Regions from separate parts of the Paenibacillus sp. BIC5C1 genome, predicted to be linked through region 2. Evidence: riboswitches for the same ligand, from Rfam matches in the RefSeq annotation. Region 2 holds a riboswitch; the other holds the start of a gene.
What was found. A riboswitch is a leader RNA that binds a small molecule or an ion and turns the genes downstream of it on or off. The one in region 2 is predicted to bind glycine.
Positions count from the first base shown of each region.

Region 1: another riboswitch for glycine. It lies ahead of sdaAB (L-serine ammonia-lyase, iron-sulfur-dependent subunit beta); the one in region 2 lies ahead of gcvT (glycine cleavage system aminomethyltransferase GcvT).

Region 1 is NZ_CP135922.1:502,299-514,206, forward strand. Features, by position in the region: gene RS891_RS02425 (arsenic transporter) at 1-844, shown strand, start outside; gene RS891_RS02430 (phosphate ABC transporter substrate-binding protein) at 1,561-2,484, shown strand; gene pstC (phosphate ABC transporter permease subunit PstC) at 2,624-3,532, shown strand; gene pstA (phosphate ABC transporter permease PstA) at 3,535-4,422, shown strand; gene pstB (phosphate ABC transporter ATP-binding protein PstB) at 4,435-5,190, shown strand; gene RS891_RS02450 (phosphotransferase enzyme family protein) at 5,379-6,515, shown strand; gene RS891_RS02455 (MFS transporter) at 6,545-7,822, shown strand; glycine riboswitch at 8,160-8,283, shown strand; glycine riboswitch at 8,288-8,429, shown strand; gene sdaAB (L-serine ammonia-lyase, iron-sulfur-dependent subunit beta) at 8,541-9,230, shown strand; gene sdaAA (L-serine ammonia-lyase, iron-sulfur-dependent, subunit alpha) at 9,220-10,164, shown strand; gene RS891_RS02470 (YhgE/Pip domain-containing protein) at 10,416-11,633, shown strand; gene RS891_RS02475 (PadR family transcriptional regulator) at 11,756-11,908, shown strand, end outside.
Region 2 is NZ_CP135922.1:5,544,034-5,555,941, forward strand. Features, by position in the region: gene RS891_RS24820 (BglG family transcription antiterminator) at 1-1,854, opposite strand, end outside; gene RS891_RS24825 (PTS mannitol transporter subunit IIBC) at 1,854-3,320, opposite strand; gene gcvH (glycine cleavage system protein GcvH) at 3,887-4,276, opposite strand; glycine riboswitch at 4,624-4,745, shown strand; glycine riboswitch at 4,749-4,849, shown strand; gene gcvT (glycine cleavage system aminomethyltransferase GcvT) at 5,046-6,182, shown strand; gene gcvPA (aminomethyl-transferring glycine dehydrogenase subunit GcvPA) at 6,179-7,534, shown strand; gene gcvPB (aminomethyl-transferring glycine dehydrogenase subunit GcvPB) at 7,531-9,117, shown strand; gene RS891_RS24850 ((2Fe-2S)-binding protein) at 9,327-10,061, opposite strand; gene RS891_RS24855 (ABC transporter substrate-binding protein) at 10,106-11,086, opposite strand; gene RS891_RS24860 (alpha/beta hydrolase family protein) at 11,121-11,908, opposite strand, start outside.

The DNA.
Region 1 (11,908 bases), 2.0 Mb from region 2:
AACATCGTTGCCGCTGGTCGTAAGCAACCTGGTAAATATCGTATCTGCGGATTATTTTGGTATTACATTTGTGGAGTATGCGGTGCGGATGATCGTACCCAATCTCTTTTCCATCGTGGCGAGTACAGGGATGTTGTTCTTGTTTTATCGCAAAAGTATCCCGCTTCGCTATGATATCTCTGCAGCACGTGATCCAAGGGAAGCTATTCGTGATCCGCGGATGTTTCGCATCGCCTGGTTCATGCTGGTGCTGCTGCTCGTGGCCTATGCTTCCAGTGAGTTTTTGCCAATTCCCGTATCGGTTATCGTTGGTGCCGTAGCTCTTTTGTTCGCCATATTGGCAAGAAAGAGCGAAGCAGTGGACTTGAAACGCGTGATCAAGGAAGCCCCATGGTCCATTGTCGTGTTCTCGGTGGGCATGTACATCGTGGTGTATGGACTGCGTAATGCCGGTTTAACCGATCACTTGAGCCGCTGGCTTGATACTATCGCAGACCATGGTCTGTTGGCCGCCTCAGTGGGAATGGGCATGATCGCAGCGATATTGTCATCAGTAATGAACAATCTGCCCACCGTGTTAATTAACGCACTCGCGATTCAGGGTGCACACACCGAAGGTATAGTGCGTGAGGCGCTGATCTACGCGAATGTGATTGGTTCCGATCTGGGTCCCAAAATGACGCCAATTGGTTCACTTGCCACATTACTGTGGCTGCATGTGCTGTCCCGTAAAGGTGTAAAAATTACTTGGGGATATTATTTCAAGGCAGGCATAATCTTAACCATTCCCACACTATTAATTACCTTGGCCGGATTAGCGTTATGGCTATGGATTCTGGGTTAGTAAAATCGTATTTGTACATTAACAATTATCGTATGATCCAACTTATTGTAAAAAGCTGCTCTTACACGCTGGTGCTACATACCAGCGATGAGGCAGTTTTTTTATTTCTTCTATAGAAGAAACAAATTCTCTTTCTACATTAAGCATGTACACAAAGGCCAGCATCTATAGTGCTGGCCTTCTTTTTTTACCTTCCCTCAGGCTGAGGATTAAAATGCCTGAGACCCCACCAGCGCTGACACAGCGCAGGGAACGGAACGATTGTGTAAAGTCAAAGCGTATTCTGTTTAAGAATTGTTTATGAATTTTAAACACCGAACGTAGTGGAGGGGACGGAATCGATTCTGAAGAAGCGAAGCGTTCGCCTTTGTCTCCGAGTTTTAACATTATACATATCAAATCAAAAAAAATGGAGACAACAGCGATCGGAAGAACGATCCGTAACCGGAACGGCCACTCGAAAGTATTATCGACTTATTCATTATGTGATTAAAATCTGGACACAATACGGATTGAAACAACGTCCGTTCCCGGAGCGGTCAATTCAGCGAAGCTTTTCTCAAATTCATTTCAATTCACAGCCCAACATTTTTAACATTGCGTTTACAAAACATTGATTTTGAGATGACATAACGAAACTACAATGAATAAAGAGTTGATGGTGAACAAAAATAAAAGCAAATCACCGTCACTAAATTGGGGGAGGAAAACAAAACATGTTTAAAAAGTTGCCGTTCATTTTGATGACCTTAACATTCGTACTGGTACTCGCAGCATGCGGATCGAAAAATGACGCTGGTACAGAGGGAAGCAACAATTCCACAGGAGAAACTGCTACTGAACTTAGCGGTAACATTCTGGCTGTTGGTTCAACAGCACTACAACCTCTGGTAGAGCAAGCTGGACAAAAATTTATGGCAGTTGATGAATATAAGAACGTAACAGTACAAGTGCAAGGCGGCGGTAGTGGTACTGGTTTGACACAAGTATCCGACGGACAAGCTACAATCGGTAACTCTGACGTATTTGCAGAAGAGAAAATCGATGATGCAGCAAAAGTAAGCGAACTGAAAGATCACCAAGTGGCTGTTGTAGCCATCGCTCCAGTAAGCAACAAAGATGCAGGTGTGCAAGATTTGACGAAGCAACAACTGATCGACATTTTCTCTGGTAAAATCACAAACTGGAAAGATGTTGGCGGTGCAGATCAAGCGATTGTTATCGTAAACCGTCCTAGCAGCTCCGGTACTCGTGCAACATTCGAGAACTTTGCTCTGGGAACAAAAGTAGAAGATATCCAAGGTTCTATTCAGGAAGATTCCTCTGGTACAGTTAAAAAGCTCGTAGCTGAAACGCCGGGCGCAATTGGTTACCTGGCTCTGTCCTACCTGGATGACAGCCTGCAAGTTTTGAAATACGAAGGTGTAGAAGCAACGGTTGAGAACGTAGAAGCAGGAACATATCCGGTATGGGCTTATGAGCACATGTACACTAAAGGTGATCCGGATGCAGCAACACAAGCATTCCTCGACTACATCCTGAGTGATGAAATTCAACAAAACGACGTGACGGAGCTTGGTTACATCCCGGTATCCGGCATGAAAGTAAAACGTGACGCAGCAGGCACTGTGACTCAATAATCTTTGAACTTGCGCATACAGCGAGAGAGGCGGACCCAGGTCCTGCCTCTTTGCGCGGTTTGCTCTGGAATAATCCCATATTTATGAATTCTACTATAGAAGGATGGTTGTTATGGAACAGACCGAAGGGGGAACGGTAATGAACAACAAGTTGAAACCACGCCGGCCCTTGAGAGAGAAGCATTATTGGGAAGAGTGGACGGGACGGATCTATACGTCGATTTGTGTCGTTTTCCTGATCGTTGTCATGTTTTCCATCGTTTATTTTGTAGCGTCCAAAGGCTTGTCGACCTTTTTCCAGAATGGCGTAAGTTTACGCGAATTTTTATCTGGAAAAACGTGGAATCCAACGGGGGAACCCGCTGCCTACGGAGCGTTGCCGTTCATTACCGGTTCATTCATAACAACTTTGCTTGCAGCTCTGATTGCAAGTCCGCTTAGCTTGTGTGCAGCGCTCTTCATGACCGAGATTGTACCAGGTAAAGGTAAAAAGATATTGCAACCTGCGATTGAGTTGCTGTCCGGTATTCCTTCCGTAGTGTACGGGTTTATCGGTCTCAGTGTGATCGTTCCTTTATTGCGCAGCATGTTTGGCGGAGCCGGCGTCGGGATTGCAGCCGGATGTTTGGTTCTGTCTGTTATGATTTTGCCTACCGTAACAAGCATTATGGCAGATGCACTGTCTGCACTGCCGAAAGGTCTGCGTGAATCATCCTACGCACTGGGTGCAACCCGCTGGCAAACAATCTACCGTGTCATTATCCCGACGGTTCTTCCAGCTTTACTGACAGGGATTGTACTGGGTATGGCTCGCGCATTTGGTGAAGCTCTTGCTGTACAGATGGTCATCGGGAATGCACCGCACGTACCGACATCACTGCTCGAATCGGCTTCAACGTTAACGAGTGTAATCACCCTGAGTATGGGGAACACCACGATGGGATCTGTTCATAATAATGCACTGTGGAGTATGGCGCTTGTCCTGCTGGTGATGACCTTTGTCTTCGTCATTCTGGTTCGCCTGCTTGAAAGGAGGAACCGGGTATGAAAATGAAGGCTAAAACGGTAGATAAAGTTGCCACATCCGTTATCGTTGTTCTGGCACTGTTCATTGTTGTTCTCTTGCTCGGTTTGCTTGGCTTCATTCTGGTACGTGGAATCGGACAGATTAACTGGCACTTCCTGACCAGTGCACCACAGTTGCTCAAAGGTGGAGGCGGGATTGGACCGCAATTATTCAACTCGATCTTCCTGCTTGTCCTGACATTGATTATTACGATTCCGCTCGGATGGGGCGGCGGTATTTATATGGCCGAGTACGCCAAGCCGGGCCGGATCACAAGTTTTATTCGACTGGTTGTCGAAGTGTTATCCTCGTTCCCGTCTATCGTTATTGGTTTGTTCGGACTCTTGTTAATTGTTAATACATTTGGTCTTGGATTCTCCTTATTATCAGGTGCCATGGCCTTGGCAATATTCAATCTTCCACTCATGGTGCGGACAACGGAGCAGGCGTTCCGGGCCGTTCCGAAAGAGCAGAAGGAAGCGGGTCTTGCTCTCGGGTTGTCCAAATGGAAAATTATCACTTCCATTCTGCTGCCTGTGGCATTGCCAAGCTTAATCACGGGTACGATCCTGGCATCGGGCCGGATCTTCGGCGAAGCAGCAGCCCTGATGTTCACAGCGGGTATGAGTAGTCCACCGCTGGACTTCACGGACTGGAATCCAACGAGTCCAAGATCGCCAATCAATCCATTGCGTCCGGCAGAGACACTGGCCGTGCACATCTGGAAAGTAAACAGTGAAGGCATTGGCCCGGATTCCAAAGAAGTAGCCGCTGGCGCTTCAGCCGTGCTTGTACTTCTCGTACTGGCGTTCAATCTGAGTGCACGCTGGATCGGTCGGGTGGTTTACCGCCGCATGACAGCTTCGAAATAAGGAGGAACCAACATGGCCATACCTTTTGGTACGGAACAGTTAAGCATATATTATGGACATTTTCAGGCCGTCAAACAGATCAGCCTGACGTTTCCCGAAGCCAGTGTGACCGCACTCATTGGACCATCCGGCTGTGGTAAATCCACGTTCCTGCGGTCGCTCAACCGGATGAATGACGAGATTGCCGGTTCCCGCACCGAGGGACATATCTGGATGGATGGCAATGATCTGAACGAGCCGGGCACAGACGTAATCAAGCTTCGTCAGAAGATTGGCATGGTGTGGCAGAAGCCGAACCCTTTCCACAAGTCTATCTACAACAATATCGCGTTTGGCCCCCGCTACCGCGGTATCAAGAACAAGAAGGCACTGGATGAAATTGTGGAAAAAAGCTTGCGCCGCGCTGCGCTCTGGGACGAAGTGAAGGACAGACTGAATGAGTCTGCCCTGGCCCTCTCGGGTGGACAACAGCAGCGGCTCTGTATCGCCCGCGCGTTGTCGGTTGATCCGCAGATTTTGCTGCTCGATGAGCCGGCATCTGCGCTTGACCCGGTATCTACGGGTAAAGTGGAGGAGTTGATCTCGGAGCTTAAGAAAGAGCTGCGGATCGTAATTGTTACCCACAATATGCAGCAGGCGGCACGCATCTCGGATTATACGGCTTATTTTTATCTGGGAAGCATGGTTGAGCACGGAGATACGGAGCATATTTTCACCAATCCGGACAATCGTCTGACTCAGGAATATATTATGGGACGTTTCGGTTAATTGTTATATTGGATGGAGTATGAGATCGAGATAGATTTATAGAGATACAAGGAAGCATAACACTCGGGCGAGGTCGTTCGGGGGTTATGCTTTTTTACATCTTCGTACATATGGAATAGTTTGCCAAAGCAAAAACAATCATGCTACGATATTTGTAAATACTGCCTTTAATTTGATAAGAGAAGGAGATGTGGATCATAACTATTCATAAGATTGCCCATGACACCATGGCAACTGAAATTATCTCGCATTATTCCATAGCGAAGCCTTCGGTTTCCTTTATCCGACATAATGAAAATCTAACGTATCAGGTGGTTGATGAATCGACCGGACAGAAGTATCTATTGCGAATACATAAGGCCGCTTTTGCAAGCATGACGGGCATCCAGCATACACGACCTGCACTTGAAGCAGAGATGAATTTACTTCATGAATTACGAGCTACCAGCCCATTGCGGGTGCAGATACCTGTACGCAATACATTGAATGAGTGGGTCACTGTCTATTTGGACGAAACAGGAGAAGAGATCTGTTGTACTGTTCTGGAATGGATTGAGGGCAGGGATATCAAGCAGGGAGAACGTCTGACAACAGCGCAGATTCATGATTTGGGTGTACAGTTGCAGATATTGCATCAATATGGACGACGACCTAAGGAAACTCCCAAGCCACTTGAGGGTTCACAGGTGTCTGAAAGCGGACAGCAGATGAATGACCGTGATCAGCATGCTGATAAGGCGATCATCGCAGAGATGTATACCGATAGCGACAGCCCTGCCTTGGAGCATACAGAAGTAAGACCAGCCTACGGCTCGATCAAAGAGAATCTGGTCATGCTGAAGCAATTGGAGGAAGGCGTTAGACGTGGCATCTTTACTCCTGCAGATTTCGATATGATTCGTGAGACGTTTGAGAACATTAACGGTCAACTCGAAACGTATCCGCACAATGCCGAGACATGGGGAGTGATTCACGGGGACATCACCCGCGGCAATCTGTTAGTGACGGAACAGGGGATATCCATGATTGATTTTTGTTTATACGGTTATGGCTACTATCTATTTGATGCCGGAGGTGCGGCTCTTATTTTCAATCGGGAGGAACGGGATGTCTTCTTATCGGGTTATAGTGAGAAGACAGGACCACTAACGAAGCGTGATATTCGTTTAATGGAAGGATTCATGCTGATCTTTACGTTCGGCTATTTTGCATTCCAGATGGAGAATGAATCCAGGTACGAATGGATGAAAGAGCGAATGCCTCTTATATGCAGCAAATTTTGCAAACCATATGTACAGAATGAGAGTATTTTCTATGAGTTATAATTTGTGATTTCTAGTGGGTGGGTAGCGCTATGAAGAACATTCGTGCAAAGAGAGTTGCATCGAAGGGGCAGTCTGGTGGCTGGAAGCATGCCGGATTGCTACTTAGCGGAGTGGGCATATCCAATCTGGGTGATTTCATATATATTGTGGCGATTAACCTGATGGTATTGAATATGACACAGTCTCCAGCGGCAGTCGCAGGGTTGTGGATTATCTCGCCGATTGCTTCGGTGTGCACTAAGTTTTGGTCAGGCAGCCTGATTGATCGTTATGATCAGCGACAGCTGATGATTGGTGCTGATATGCTACGGGCATTGTTGGTGGCGGCGCTCCCACTGATGTCCAGCCTATGGATGATGTATGCAGTGATGTTTTTGATCAGCATGTCTTCATCTATATTTGTCCCTTCCTCTCAGGTATACATTACCCGGTTGGTACCTGCTGAACGGCGCAAGCGCTTCAATTCCCTACAAGCCCTGATCAGCTCAGGGGCATTTATTACCGGCCCAGCAGTTGCAGGAGTGATGCTGATTTATCTATCTCCGGCGGCAGCCATTTATGCCAATGCGATTTCCTTTGCTGCTTCTGCGTTGATTCTAATGTTTCTTCCCAAACTGGGCATTGGAGAACAGAATATAGGGACGGGAAGCAGACTGACACCTCGGATGATTGCCCAGGATTGGAGAGCTGTACTGAGCTTCAGCCGAAAGTCGGGCTACGTGGTCGGTATATATGCCCTGTTCCAGATTATTCTGGTGGTCGGCATGTCGCTGGATGCTCAGGAAGTGGTGTTTATCCGTCAGGTGATGAACCTGCCTGAATCACAGTACGGAGCATTAATGAGTATCACCGGAATCGGTTATTTGGCAGGTTCCATGCTGGTTTGGATGTTCGCCAAACATTTGCCGATCCGTCACATGATGGGTGGCGGTGTACTTCTGGTCGCGCTGGGTTATTTTCTGTTCGCCCGTTCATTCTCGTTTGAGCTGGCGGCGGTTGCCTTTATTCTGCTCGGTCTGTGCTCCGCACTGGCGAATACGGGCCTGGTTACCTTTTATCAAAATAATATCCCTGTCGATCTGATGGGGCGAATGAGTAGTGTACTTGGACTTGTGTTAAGTGTGTTGCAAGTAGCTTCCATTTTGATTGCAGGGGTAATAGCAGAGCAGTTGTCGCTTCGTATGGTATATACAGTTGTTTCTGGGGTCATGCTGTTAGCTGCGTTGGGATTGTGGGTGACGAGCATGTTTCCTTCCCGAAGCAGGTATTACGATGAACCGGCGAAGCCCAAGGCGATGGTGGGGTGACAGGCAGAAATACGGCAATTCTAGTACAGAATAAAGGTTGCCTGAATACCCGAACCGTTCACTGGAACATAACATAAATAGTATTAAACACAGATATTGGCTAATAGAAAATGAAAAATGTATACGCTTTCGAGATGAAACGCATTAACACATTCATGTGATGAAAGTTTACAGTTTATTCGTTTATCTTGTGTATAAAATGGGAATAAGCAAATATTCGCAAAGAAATCGTTAAGTTTGTTGACACTGATCTTCCGGTCGATTAATCTTAATGAGAAAGTATTAAAAACTTCAATTATCGTTCTGGTACAAGATCAGAATGGTTCCATACAGCGAATGATAGCGAGCGGGAGAGACCTGAGCTTGTCGAGTAAAATGGCAGCTGTCGGGCACCGAAGGAGCAAGCTGCTACGCACCCGGCGCAGCGGTTAATCTCTCAGGTAAATGTACCATCGTTGGACGCAACTCTGGAGAGTGCGCGAACTGCGCCACCCAAGGGGTATATGGTCAAGCAGCACAGTGTGCAGGGTGACATCACCTGTGAATACAGGAATGCATCGATCCGCCGCGCTGCTTATCATGAAACTCTCAGGTATCGAGGACAGAGAGAGGGCCTAGAGCCTTCTTCTGTCCTTTTCTCATGTCATCATTCAGTAATAAAGGAACATTATGGGTGTACGTCTGGATGAAAATGACGATTATAAATGGAGGGTTTGCGATGCGTTTTAAAGACGTTTTTTCAATTATTGGTCCGTCCATGACAGGTCCATCAAGTTCACATACGGCTGGAGCGGCAAGATTGGGGCGAATTGCCCGTCAGTGGCTGGGATGCACGCCTGAACGCGCCCGATTAACTCTATACGGCTCGTTTGCTGATACGTATCAGGGGCATGGTACGGATCTTGCGTTGATTGGTGGCCTGCTTGATTATGTGACTGATGATCCACGTATACCGGATGCAGAACAATATGCAGAGGAAGCGGGTATGGAAGTAGAGTTTTTCACAAGCGGCCTGCCTGCTCCTCATCCCAATACGGTTAAGATTGAGCTGTGGCACGGAGACCGTGAATGCTCATTAATTGGTGCTTCCATCGGCGGGGGCAGTGTTTCCGTGCATGCATTGAATGATTTTCGTGTACAGATCAGCGGAGAGTTCCCCACACTTGTACTGCGACATTCGGACAAAGCAGGGGTTCTCGCTTCGGTAACCTCCACCATCAGTTCGTCCGGGGTGAACATCGGGTACATGCAAGTGGATCGGAAAGCCCGGGATGGTGAAGCACTGACAGCGATGGAGATGGATGGTGTGCCGAATCCTGAGATGTTGAACCGCCTACGGTCGCTGGATCATATGCTGGACATTCGCGTGATTGATTTGAAGAGAGGGGTCGAGCCTGATGCGGTTTAAACATCTACATGAACTAAATACCATCTGTACAGCAGAGTCCAAGACCATTGCCCAGCTGATGATCGAAGAGCAGGTTCAGGAGACGAATATCCCGGAAGCGGATGTTGTGCGGCAGATGTCGGATTACTACCAGGTGATGAAGGAAGCTGTACACAAAGGGCTGACAGAAGATACGACATCACGCAGCGGCTTGACTGGTGGAGATGGCAAAAAAATGGCTGAGTACATTCGTAAAGGTGAGACTTGTTCTGGAGATGCCTCTGCACTGGCCATGGCGTATGCCCTTTGTGTATCGGAAGTGAATGCCTCCATGGGTCGGATCGTTGCGACACCGACAGCCGGTTCCTGCGGCATCATTCCGGGTGTATTTATCAGCTCCCAGGAGCGTTTTGGCTGGAGTGACGAGCACCTGGTGAACGGTCTGTTCTGCGCGGGAGCGATCGGTTATGTCATTGCCAACAATTCATTTATCTCCGGTGCAGAGGGTGGCTGTCAGGCTGAAGTGGGTTCTGCTATCGGTATGGCCGCTGGAGCCATGGTGGAGCTGCGTGGAGGGACGCCGGAGCAAGTGGTTCATGCGGTTGGTCTCGCGTTAAAAAATACATTAGGCCTTATCTGCGATCCGGTCGCAGGCCTCGTGGAAATTCCGTGCATCGTCCGTAACGGACTGGGTGCGGTAACCGCTTTGGCTGCGGCCGATATGGCGCTTGCCGGGGTGCGTAGTGCCATTCCGTCTGACGAAGTCATTGATGTCATGCTGGAAGTGGGCAGTGCGATGCCAAGCAGGCACCGTGAAACGGCCCAAGGTGGGCTTGCTCAAACGCCGACAGGACGGAAAATGATGGAGAAGCTTGCCAAACCAAAGGCGAAGCGTGCTGAGCCTGAGGCTGAAGCCGAGACTCCTGCTGAAAATAAACCAGAAGCCAAGGCATAGTACCCATCAAAATGAACTGAATTTAACTCGTGGAGCCTGAATCATTAACGGTAATGATCTGCTCTCTCATGATATGAAAGCCGATATGAATTCTTCTTGGTGAAGAAGCGTATCGGCTTTTTGTTGTTCCAACAAAGAAAAATAAAAAGGTATTGACGTTTATATATCGTATTGATATATTACTTATTGTTATATATCGAAACGATATATATGACCGAGAATAAGTTATACAACTTAAGGAGATGGATAATATGAAAAGTGTTTTTCAAACGAGTATTCTGTTTTTGAAAAATGGAGCTACAGTGGTCGGGTTAATTACAGCCGTACTGTTCCAGGTTTTTTTTAATACCATTTGGCTTAGTGGATATGATCAGGTAAATGCACGGATGAATCAGCTTGCAGTAACTATCGTAAATGAAGATGGGGCTGCGGCGGAGCCTGTGGCAAAGTCTCTTGCAGAGGGCCTTAATTTCGCGATCAAACCCTCGGCAACTATGGAAGAAGCAAGGCGGATGTTGACGGACCGGGATGTATACATGATTATCGAGATTCCATCCGGTTTCATGCAGCAGGCGGGAGACTTGTCGAGCCCGGTGGCGGTGAAGTATGTGATGAATGAATCCAATGTAGCTACCGTAAAAAGTGTGATGCAGACCGTATCCGCACAAGTTACAGCGACGTTGAACCGTGAAGTACAGCAAAACAGCATTCGGGGAGTGCTGAATCAATCAGGTATGGCTGACGATCAGGCGAATGTTATGGCAGCGGGGTTATCTTCCCGGGTGGAGGCAGAAGTGGAACGGCTGAATCCAGTTCATAATTTTGCTTTTTCCATGGTACCGATGTTGATTGTGACGGCTACGTTTACAGGTGCAATGCTGCTTGGCATGAATCTGCAAAAGGTTTCTGGTGAACTCAGTAGCAGGGCAGGGAAATGGGAACGTTTCTGGGCACGAAATATCATCAATGTTGGTGCTGCATTTATCGTATCGCTCGTTGGAGCAGGAATGATGCATGTGATGGGTGTATCATCAGCAGACGGATGGTGGATGTTATGGTTATTTCAGTTGTTGATTACTTTATCTTTTCTATTCGTGGCGCAATTGAGCTTGCTGCTGCTTGGAAATGCTGGGGCATGGTTAAATAGTGCCTTGTTGCCTCTGCTGATGTTGTCATCAGGCGCAACCATTCCTCGCGATGTCATGCCTGATTTCTATCAACAGATCGGACATTATCTGCCGGCAACCTACGCGGTGGAGGGGATGATGAATCTGGTGCTTGGCGGCAACGGGATTAGTCGTGATGTTATGCTTCTGGTGGTGATTGGAGCGGCGACGTTGGTTCTGGGAGTGATATGCACGTGGATCAAACGTTCAGGTCCTGCACAATCCGGCATTCCTTTGGAGTCCAAGTCTGCACCGACACCTGTCGCTCTGACTGGGAACCTGCCATCACCTGATCGTGGATAACATGGATGATAATGATACACCCCCGTTTAACCAGATAAACTAATCCGTGAGCGGCTTATGATGTTGAACGTATAAGGGAGGATGTGATACGTTAAGAGGAATTGGAAAGGAGCGGTACACCGATGAACACGCAGCAGGTCATCCTCGGAATACTGCACAATCAGCCATGTTCCGGATATGAGATTAAGCAGTACTTTGAACAATACTTTTCATTTTTCTTCGATGCCAGCTTTGGCACCATATATCCTACACTTGCCAAGATGGAAAAGTCAGGG
Region 2 (11,908 bases):
GAACAACGTGATTGAAGGACTGTGAATGCCATCACTGCGTGTATGAAACAGAGCGAGGGAAGTCCCGGGAATTTTCTGACTTCCAACCGCTTCACGCTCCTCCAGCAGCCTGGCAATCTCTTTAGGATTATTTAACACACCCGATTGATGTAAAACACTGCACATCGCATAGGCCGTTTCCAAAAATCCGATCTCCCGATTATCCAGCGGGAACACCTGAAACTTGCCGATAATCTGTACGATTTCAATCAGGGTAGCTTCCAGTCCAACCGGATCGGAAATTCGTCCTGTTGTCCTTGAATCTGCCTCAGTTGGGGGACTATGTTCCCGCTGAAGCGTGGTTGTCCTGATGAAGTGCCTTAAACGTTCGCTTTCTTCTGCCGTCAGCAGTGGGCTCACCTTGTAGTATTGATGTTTATCCATTGGCAGATCCACAGTAGAGAGAACCAGATCATATTCCGCCTTCGGTATACGTGCGGCTTCATACCAGGACACACTGTCCACAATCCGAATCTCGGGAATTTCCTTGGACAGACGGCTCGATAACATCCGTGAAGATCCGATCCCACTCGTACAGACGACGACAGCCCTGATTTCACGTTTCAGCACCCGCAGTCGTTCAATGGAAGCACCGAAGTGCATCACCAAAAATCCGATCTCCTCATCCGGAACATCCGTATTGGGCCAAGCCTCTCGAACTGCTTGCTTTACATCCTCAAAGAGTGATTCATAATCCTTGCGGATCTGTTGAAGCAGCGGATTACGGATGAGCTGCCGCTCATCCATTCGTTCCAGTACTGGCTCCATATGGGCAATCAGACCTTCACGGAGCAGACGATCCTCATGGAACGAATAATGAGTTTTCTGCTGCATCCGATCTGTGAGGGAACGAACCATGTCAAGTAAGACCAGATCGTCTACGGGCAGCAGACGCGAGGAATGAATCGAGTGCTCGATTTCAATCAGCAGCCTGTGAAAATAAGCCTGCTCCTCGCTCACAAACTCCAGTCCAAGCTGGGCAGATAGAACACCGCACAAACGGGAGGCTAAATATTCCGGTACTTTCCGCTCGTCTTGCAAAGGCATTCCAACGTCTTTTTTGTCCTGTTGAGTGCACCGACCTATGCCAAAGCCTTTGCGAATCCGCACAACGGCTACAGATAATTGAATCAGCAGCTTCATGTATTGACGCTCCGGTATATTTTCCAACCACTCAATATCCGGCTGCCATAATGCATTTTCGATCGTAAGTACATCCTCATGCCCTATCATTTCCAGAAGCTTGCTGCTTACTTTGGAAACTCCTTGGTCCGCTTGTCTACCGAACAAATCGGATTCATCCAGATATTCAAGAGCGAGCGCGGAAATAGCCATGCGATGAGCCAGCTCGCTTCCGTTGATCTTGACCCCATATCCGCGCCTGCGAACCAACTTCAATCCTGCCAGATGAATGCGTGGCTCCAGATCGTCCAGATCATTGCTTGCCGTAGACACGGTAACCTTCAGATCTGAGGCTAACGCAAGCAGCTTCACAGGCTCGGATTCATTCAGCAAAATACAAAGCATGAAGAGTTTACGCTCTTCGGGCGTAAACTCCACATATTCGTTAAGCTCAAGTTGTTGACGCAATACGGCCAAATCATCGGAACCGGGATCAATTCGAACCCCGGTTCCTGATTTTTTTTCCAATCTCATGCCAAGGGGCTCAAGCCATTGTTCAATCATCTGCAACTCTCGATGTACGGTACGAGTGCTTACTTTGACCGCAACAGCTATATCGCCAGCAGTTACCTCATGAGGATGCTCCAGCAGGAACTCCACGATCTCACGCTGTCTCCTTGTAATATTACTCATCAGGAGTCGGATTTGAGGCGCTCCACCAGTGCCTCATATTCAGGACTCTTCAGGAAGTTATCGATGGAAATATGCTCTGCATTAGGAGCCACGGATTTGGCCCGGTCTGTCAATGTTTTCTGTGTGATGACGATGTCGGCATCTTGTGGAATCTCACTGATCGCCGTGTTGGTTACAGCGACATCCACACCGGCTGCCTTCATTTTCTTCCGCAGAATCGAGGCACCCATGGCACTCGAACCCATACCTGCATCACAGGAGAATACAATTTTATTGATATCCGTTTTCACTGCCGAAGAAGCAATATCGGCTGCACGGTCAGCTTCACGATTGTCTTTATCAACGGTGAGGTTGCCCGTTTTGCCCTGATTTTTCATATCTTTCATGCGGTTGGAAGCACTGTCCAGATCTTCGTCGTCCTTCTTTTTACCTGTTTTGAGCAGCACAGATGCTACGAGGAACGAGATGATCGCAGCTACGGCTACCCCTGCAAACATGCCAAGGTATCCACCCTTAGGTGTTAACAATGAGTAGGCAATGATACTTCCCGGTGACGGTGCGGATACCAAACCAGCTCCAGTCAGCATGAAGGTCAATGTACCTGCTACCCCACCAGCCATCGCAGCCAGAATCAGTATCGGTCTCATCAGAATGTAAGGGAAATAAATCTCGTGAATCCCGCCAAAGAAATGGATGATTACAGCACCTGGAGCGGAAGATTTGGCTGATCCGCGACCGAAGAAGCAGTATGCCAGCAAAATGCCGAGTCCAGGTCCTGGATTGGATTCAAGCATGAATAATACAGATTGGCCCAGTTCTCTTGCTTGATCCGTACCAATTGGTGTCAGAATCCCGTGGTTGATCGCATTGTTCAGGAATAATACTTTTCCTGGCTCAATGATCAGGTTGACCAGGGGAAGAAGACCAGCATTCATCAAAGCTTCTACCCCAGCTGATAACACCTTGCTAATCGCTTCAACGAAAGGCCCGATGCCTTTAAGGGCCAGAAGGGCCAAAATCCCACCAATAATTCCAGCGGAGAAGTTGTTAACCAGCATCTCAAACCCTGATTTGATTTTGCCATCGACAGCCTTGTCAAATTTCTTAATGACCCAGGCTCCCAACGGCCCGGCTATCATGGCGCCAAGAAACATTGGAATGTCACTGCCGACAATAACCCCGATGGTCATGATCGCACCGACTACACCACCACGTTGGCCGTGTACCATGGTACCGCCGGTGTAACCGATAAGCAAAGGCAGCAAATATTTGATCATTGGATCAACCAATAATGCAAAATCTGCGTTAGGGAACCATCCTTTTGGAATGAACAATGCCGTAATTAAACCCCAGGCGATAAATGCACCCATGTTCGGCATAACCATACCACTTAGGAAACGTCCAAACTTCTGAACGCCGACCCGTATTCCTCCGCTTTTTTCGGACTTTGCGTCCACTGAACTCATACTGAAAACCTCCTCAACATATTAAACCTTGATTCCACTGAATTTTGACAACGATGATCCAGACGAACGAAGGTACAAATCTGCAATAAATCTTAATTTACAACCATATCGTAAATGAAAACGGTATCTTCTACAACGAAATGAAAACCTACTTCCGTCATGAACGTTGATGACAAGATTTAAATTTAAAGGATTGTTCCATATTTAAACCTGTATATGGAACGAAACCTGTTATTCCCTTTCATGTATCATACCCACGAATTGCCCCATTTTAATGACAAATGCAAATGTAAATTTATTCTATTTTGTCAAGCCGGTTCTACCTCATTTAGAAATGATGATTAACATGTTAGATTGATATTTATTTCATCTAATTCGGCGAGTAACAACGAAAAAAAAGCGCAATTGCCTCATCCTGATTCAGATGAGGCAATTGCGCCTAAGTATCTCCGAATGAGTACTATCACCATTCGGGTCTATAATCAATTAATTCATTTTTATCAAGTAAAACGGACGTTTACATTAAGCTGAAACTTCGTATCTAGCCGAAATTTGCAGCTTTAATATTATTCCGTATGTTTACGATACGCATCCGCGTTCATCAATGTGGAAAGTGCTGCTGTCAAGTCGCCCTCAACACGAATCTCGATCATCCAGCCTTCCTCATATGGAGAGTTGTTAACCAGCTCCGGTGAATCCTGCAATGCGTCATTCACAGCAATAATCGTTCCACTGACAGGAGAAAACAAATCCGAAACGGTTTTGACGGATTCAATCGTTCCAATGCCCTCTTCCGCTTTTACATCCGATTCAAGGTCAGGCAATTCCACAAACACAATGTCACCCAGCTGATGCTGCGCGAACTCGGTAATACCAATACGTACGGTATCCTCCCCTACGGTTTGCACCCATTCGTGCTCTTCACTGTACAGGAAATCACTTTTCAATTCGCTCATCGATATCCGCCTCGCTTTTCATTAATGAGTGCATGCGTTTCTTTGACCTTAACCTTTTTCCCAGAACATAGCGTATGATATTTTCAATCCAAATGTCAAGATACCTCACAATTTATTTATTTTTCTTCCTTATATGCCTGTAACTCAAATGGACCCTCTCTACATATAATGGTGAATATTAGAAAAGTAAGCGCACTCTTTATAAATAGACGAACGTTATGAAGCGAACCAAAAATATCATTCGGATTTTTTATTGATTTCTATGATATCGTTCTTGACATCACTAGACGATTCAGGCTTTAATGAGAGTAGTAAATGTGTTTAATTGGTCTATGCAATACCCGCGGATGAATGTAAAGGGAGAGATTACCCTTGACACCGAATCAGGGTGTACATGCGGTAACGCCGAAGGAGTAAACCACCGACAAGCGGAGGTGAATCTCTCAGGCAAAAGGACTTTTACGGGACGCAACTCTGGAGAGCATCTAATCGCCGTGTGTGGGCGTTATGATCACCCAAGGGGAAACCTGCTGCATCATGCGGCGGGGTAACTCTCAGGTACCAAGGACAGAGCCTAAGAATACAGCGTGCTTCTGGCATGCCGATTCTTTGGCCTGTCCTTTTCCTTTTTCCCAAAAAACGAAAACAGGTTATAGAGCGGCGCTGCCTATAGCGTCCTTACCTTACTTTTATAATAAAATATGATGCCAGTTTCATTGATCCATGGTTATACACTCGGCCCATTGACGGCCCATGACGAGGTGATTGGATGTCCGATTTGCTTAGAACCCCACTCTTTCCACTCTATCAGCAATATGAAGGGGTACGATGTATTGATTTTGGTGGCTGGGAGCTCCCGGTACAATTCAGTGGAATTCAGAAAGAGCATGAAGCGGTGCGAGAACGTGCCGGATTATTTGATGTATCCCACATGGGCGAATTCACCGTCCAAGGTGAACACGCAGAAGCTTTTTTACAGCACATGACCACCAATGATGTAACAACACTCGTTCCCGGTCAGGCCCAATACACGTTAATGTGTTATCCGGATGGTGGTGTGGTCGATGATCTGCTGATCTATAAACTGAAAGACCAGCATTATATGCTGGTGGTTAACGCCTCCAACATCGACAAGGACTGGGCATGGCTGCAACAGCACATGACGCCAGGCGTAACGATGACCAATGATTCGGATCAAACGGCGCTGCTTGCTCTGCAAGGTCCGCTGGCAGTGGATATTCTCCGAACGGTGACAGACACCGATGTGTCATCGATTGAGCCTTTCCGCTTTGTGGCAAATGCGAAGGTATGCGGCGTTACATTGCTGTTATCCCGCACCGGATATACGGGTGAAGACGGCTTTGAGCTCTACGTTCCTGCGGATCAGGCTGCTGCAGTATGGAACGGATTAATGCAAGCGGGAGAAGGTCACGGACTCGTTCCGACAGGACTGGGTGCCCGGGATACGCTGCGCTTCGAAGCCAAGCTGCCCCTGTATGGACAGGAATTATCTGCAACCATCTCGCCGCTGGAGGCTGGCGTTGGCATGTTTGTGAAGTTAAATGCAGGACCGTTTATCGGACATGAAGCCTTGTTGCAGCAAAAAAATGATGGGCCTGCCCGTAAGCTGGTCGGCATTGAAGTACTGGAGCGCGGCATTCCCCGCCCCCATTATCCGATTTACGCCGAAGGCGTGCAGATTGGTGAAGTGACCACAGGCACCCAATCGCCTACATTGAAACGCAATCTGGGGCTGGCCTTGATCGACAGCAAATATGCTGCACTGGGTACCCCGCTGGAGATTGAGATTCGTGGCAAGAAACTAAAAGCCGAGGTCGTAAAGACCCCTTTTCATAAACGGACACGTGCGCCAAAGACACCTACTCAAGGAGCTGATCAAGCATGAGCAAGCATCGCTACATCCCCATGACCGAGCAGGATCAGAGTGCCATGTTGGCAACCATCGGCGTGGAAACAATTGAGGATCTGTTCCATGACATTCCACAGGAGATTCGCTATCAGGGTGAACTGCCTGTTTCCTCCAAACTCGATGAATATGCACTGACACGTCACATGTCGAAACAAGCGGCAGCGAATGCCAACTTCGAGACACACGCCAGTTTCCTGGGTGCGGGCATTTATGATCACCACGTTCCTTCCGTCATTAATCATGTCATCTCCCGTTCCGAGTTCTATACAGCCTATACACCTTATCAACCCGAGATCAGCCAAGGAGAATTGCAGGCGATTTTCGAGTTTCAATCCTACATCTGTGAGTTGACAGGCATGGCTGTAGCCAATGCCAGCATGTACGATGGTGCAACTGCATTTGCGGAAGCAGGTAATTTGGCCGCAGCGGCTACCCGCCGCAAACAACTGATTGTGTCACGTACCGTGCACCCTGAATCCCGTCAGGTATTGCAAGCTTATGCTCACGGCCTCAATCTGGAGATTGTTGAGATTGGATATCAAAATGGAGTAACAGACTGGGATGCCCTGCAAGCCGCTGTGTCCGATGACACTGCAGCCGTCATGATCCAGAGCCCGAACTTCTTCGGCGCCGTGGAAAATGTAAAACAGGCCGCAGACCTTGCGCATGCGCACAAAAGCCTGCTCGTGGTCAGCGCCAACCCGCTATCGCTGGGTCTGCTGGAAGCCCCAGGCAAGCTGGGTGCTGACATCGTTGTTGGAGATGCACAGCCCCTTGGTATCGCCGCTTCACTCGGCGGCCCAACATGCGGATACTTCGCTGTATCCCAGGCTCATATGCGCCGGATTCCTGGCCGAATTGTAGGCCAGACAACGGACCGCAACGGCAAGCGTGGTTTTGTACTCACGCTGCAAGCACGGGAACAGCATATCCGCCGTGAAAAGGCGACGTCCAACATCTGTTCCAATCAGGCTTTACTCGCTCTGAGCGCCTCTGTCTATATGTCTATTATGGGTAAACAAGGCATGATCGACGTCGCTGATCTGAATTTGCAAAAGAGCCGTTATGCCCTTAATACGCTTACCGCAATTCCAGGCGTCTCTCTTACGTTTACCGCACCAACTTTCAATGAGTTTGTTATTCAACTACCTGAAAGAACAAATGTGGATTCACTGCAACTGAAATTGCTCAATGCAGGTTTCATTGGTGGTTATGAGCTTGGACGTGATTATCCTGAGCTCGCCGGACATATGCTGATTGCGGTTACTGAACGGCGCAGCAAGGAAGAGATCGACGAATTCGCACATGTATTGGAGGGATCGCTGTGACTCAGGAAACAACAACAACAAAGACAACGACGACATCAGCACAAGGACAATCGGAAACGGTAACCTCTACCTCCACATCTGGCCAACCTGATACTGTCACAACAGTTACTGCTCAAGCCGCCTCTCAAGCACCCGAGCAATCGTTGATTTTTGAACTCAGCAGTCCGGGTCGGGTCGCTTACTCCTTGCCTGAATGCGACGTTCCCCGTCAAGCTGTAGATTCCCTGATTCCCCGGGAAATGCTTCGGTCGGAAGCAGCAGCACTACCCGAAGTTTTTGAAGTGGACGTCATTCGCCACTACACTGCCCTGTCCCGCCGTAATTTCGGGGTCGATAACGGATTCTATCCGCTGGGCTCTTGCACGATGAAATATAATCCGAAGATTAATGAGGATGTCGCCCGTTACAACGGGTTCGCCAAAATTCATCCATATCAGCATGAATCCAGCATTCAAGGTGCACTTGAACTGCTCTACACGTTGCAAAATGACCTTGCCGGACTAACCGGCATGGATGCCGTTACGCTGCAACCGGCCGCTGGTGCACATGGCGAATGGACCGGGCTCATGATGATCCGTGCCTACCACGAAGGTCGTGGTGAACAGCGCACGAAAGTTATCGTACCGGACTCTTCTCACGGGACCAACCCGGCAAGTGCAACCGTAGCAGGTTTTGAAACGGTAACGATTCCTTCCCGCGCAGATGGTCTGGTAGATCTGGATGCACTTCGCGCAGCTGTTGGTTCGGATACCGCAGCGCTGATGCTGACTAATCCAAACACACTTGGACTTTTTGAGAAAGACATTCAGGAGATTGCCTCCATTGTGCACCAGGCAGGTGGCTTGCTGTATTACGATGGAGCCAACTCCAATGCCATTATGGGCATCACCCGGCCTGGAGATATGGGCTTCGATGTTGTGCATCTCAATTTGCATAAAACAATGAGCACTCCGCACGGCGGGGGTGGACCTGGTGCCGGCCCGGTTGGCGTAAAGAGCCGCTTGATTCCGTTTCTGCCAAAACCGATGGTTATCAAAAATGATGAGGGCATATATGCATTGGATCGCGAAGGCGATCAATCCATTGGCCGGGTCAAAGCTTACTATGGTAACTTCGGTATTTTGGTCCGTGCCTATGCCTACATTCGTACTTATGGACCTGAAGGCTTACGCCGGGTATCTGAATGTGCGGTGCTCAACGCCAACTACATGATGGCCCGTCTCGCACCTTACTACGAAATTCCGTATCCAGGCGTGTGTAAACATGAATTTGTGATGTCTGGCCGAGGCTTAAAGCAGTATGGTGTACGCACGCTGGATGTTGCCAAACGATTGCTTGATTTTGGATATCACCCGCCAACCGTGTACTTCCCGCTGAACGTTGAGGAATGCATCATGATCGAACCAACGGAAACCGAAAGCAAAGAAACACTTGATGGATTCATTGATACGATGATTCGCATTGCCAAGGAAGCAGAGGAGACCCCAGAATTGGTACTCAATGCCCCTTATGGCACGCCGGTTACCCGTTTGGATGAAACAACGGCAGCCCGTAAACCTGTACTGAACTGTGCTTGTAGTTAAAATCTAACCTAGTAAATTTGCATATAATTATGCCTGCACGACATCCGAACTAAGTGATGATCCCGGAATTGGACACGATCTTTACAATGAAAACAAAATTCAGTCGTTGATAATGATTAATAAATGCCAAAACAGCCGCATTTTGCTTTCTGCGCGGCTGTTTTTCTTTTTGCTTATTAACTTGTCTGCTCTATATTATCTTATCCGGCCTAAGGCTTCCAATTGGCTCGTTCCTTCTTGCCCAATCGCGGACAGGTGTAACAATAGGAGCGACCTTGTCTTAAATATTGCAGGCAACAGACATTTTTGATCGCAAGTCTCTTCGAAGGATCCAACGGATGATCAATCATCCGAACCCTGACACGAAGTGGATTCTTGGCCAGACCAAATACATCAGCTTCCAGACCATTTTGTACCACCTGTTCATCAGCGGCAAACTGACGCAAGAGAGCTTCATCGCCTTGATGCGTATTATGGATATTCTCCCTGTAGTTTTGCAAAGCTGTTGGCAACTGACCCCACAACATGCTTACATGCAACCCGGAAGCTTTGGCCAAACACTCCATGAGAGGACGAGCAGTTTGACTGTAAAAACGTCTTAATTCTGCGTCAAGCCAGACCGTTCTTTCCTCCGAATCCTTCGGAGCGAGAGTGACGTCGATGTTTTCAAGCTGAAAAGCAATTCGTGTATACCCGGTTTCCTTCATCAAATGTATACTCAGATTGGATAGCGAGAAATTCGGAGCTGCATGATGGACGGATACGGTATATTGTAGCGCAGCTGCCACATCACCGAACCAACTGGTGAAATAGGCTGCGGCAACCGTTAGATCCTGTCCCTCGATTAACTGTTGGTACGCGGATAGAAAGCTGCTCATTGCCTCCGGATCAACAATAGATTCTGCCCAGAGCGATGCCACGGGTACAATATGCAGTTCCTGCACAAGATTAAAGTGCTCCCCCAGTTCCTCACGAATCCGGTCAATCATCATTCGCCGAACAAACGATTCAGGTCATCCAGCATGGAAGTAGCCGCATTGGGTCCATACCCGCCAAACCACGAATCTGAAGCCACCTGAAATACCTGATTATCTTTAACAGCCTTCATGTTTTTCCAAATCCCCAAGGTCTGCAGATTGTTATAGATCTCTTCATTATCATTGATAAGGATAATATAATCCGGATCGATTTCTGGCAGCTTTTCATTAGACAACACTTCATAGCGACTTTCAGCGCTGGTCACTGGGAAAACAGCCGGTCTGGAGAAACCGAAATCATCATAAAGCCATTTGTAGTCCATATCTCCGTAATACCGAATATCATTTCTTATCCGCAATACCATCAGTGTCTTACCCTCTGCTTTGGCGTGAACTTTTTGGATTGCCTCAGCTTTATGCGTTTCATAGGTATTTATCACTTCTTCTGCCTTTTCGTTCAAACCAAAGGCCGCCGCGGTAGCTCGAAATGCCGTCTGCCAATCAGGTGCCACATATCCATTCTCAAGCATGGCGGTTGGAGCAATTTTGGCGTAATTCTCGTATTGCTCTTTGCTGTTCGTATCCGTCACAATCAGGTCTGGTCCAAGAGAGAGCATTTTCTCTGCACTTACCTTACCTTGATCCCCGATGATAGCCACATCATTCAAGAATGGCTTCAAATATAATGGAAAATCTTCGTTCTGTGATTTCACCGTAGCTTTTGGTGTCATGCCAAGTGCAATCAGGTGATCCGTCAAATATGTCACCGTGGAAGCAATATTTTCTGGCTTCTGCGGTAATGTCTGCTCACCATTTGTATCCTTAAATGTAAACGTGGCATCTTGGGACTCTTCCGATCCCGCTTGTTCCTGTTTCGTCGGTTCTGCCTCAGACGAACCTGACTTCTCTTTGTTGCCGCAGGCTACAATCAATAATAGCATCGCAAGCAAAACTGCTGTTAAAGTGAGATAGCGTTGATTTCGTTGTTTCATGTTCTACAAATCCCCTTATTCATTCGTTATTCTGTTATTTTGTTTTCTTCTCTGTCATTCTCTCATTTCTCATTACGCGTGTGCTCGTGATCCAGCCCTTTTTATTTCTTAGATTCATAAAAAACGAACTCCCATGCTGTGGAAGACGTATGAGTGCCCTGCAGTTCGCCCTATCCAACGAAGCGGGAATGGACTCCCATCTTGCGGTTCTCCAATTACGATCATCCACGCACCAATAAAGATTGGCCTCCAGGACAGGAAGGCATGAATCATACCGAACGACAAACCAACCGTCCTCGTGCTTCTCCTCACATATTTCAATAAGCGCAGATTTCGCTTTAACGATGCTGTCCGCAAAAGCGAAGACCTCCTCACATGCCCAAGCCTCCTTATAAGAATGCCCGAGACCGGGATGAAGGCTTAGTCTGCTGTTGTTTTTCGGATGGCACTCCAAATGCTGTTCATAAGACTTATTAAATATGCTCAACGGAAAATGGGTATCATTACTACCATTAAGCCATAACATCGGCAAGTGGCTTTCAGACAGATACGTAGATGGATCCCACAATAGACGAATACGTTCTGCCTCTGCCTCGGGCATCGATGCAAAGCTAAGCCCATAATAGGAGCCCGGTTCATGCAGATACGCACAGCCATAAACGGGCATGGCAAAAGAAAGCCTGGTGTCTAACCCCGCAACCAAACTTGTGATAATGCCTCCCCATGAAATTCCTGTTATGCCTATGCTCTGCTTGTCCACTCCTTGATAAGAGCGGAGCAGCGAATGAGCCAATATTACAGCAGCTACGGCATGATACATCC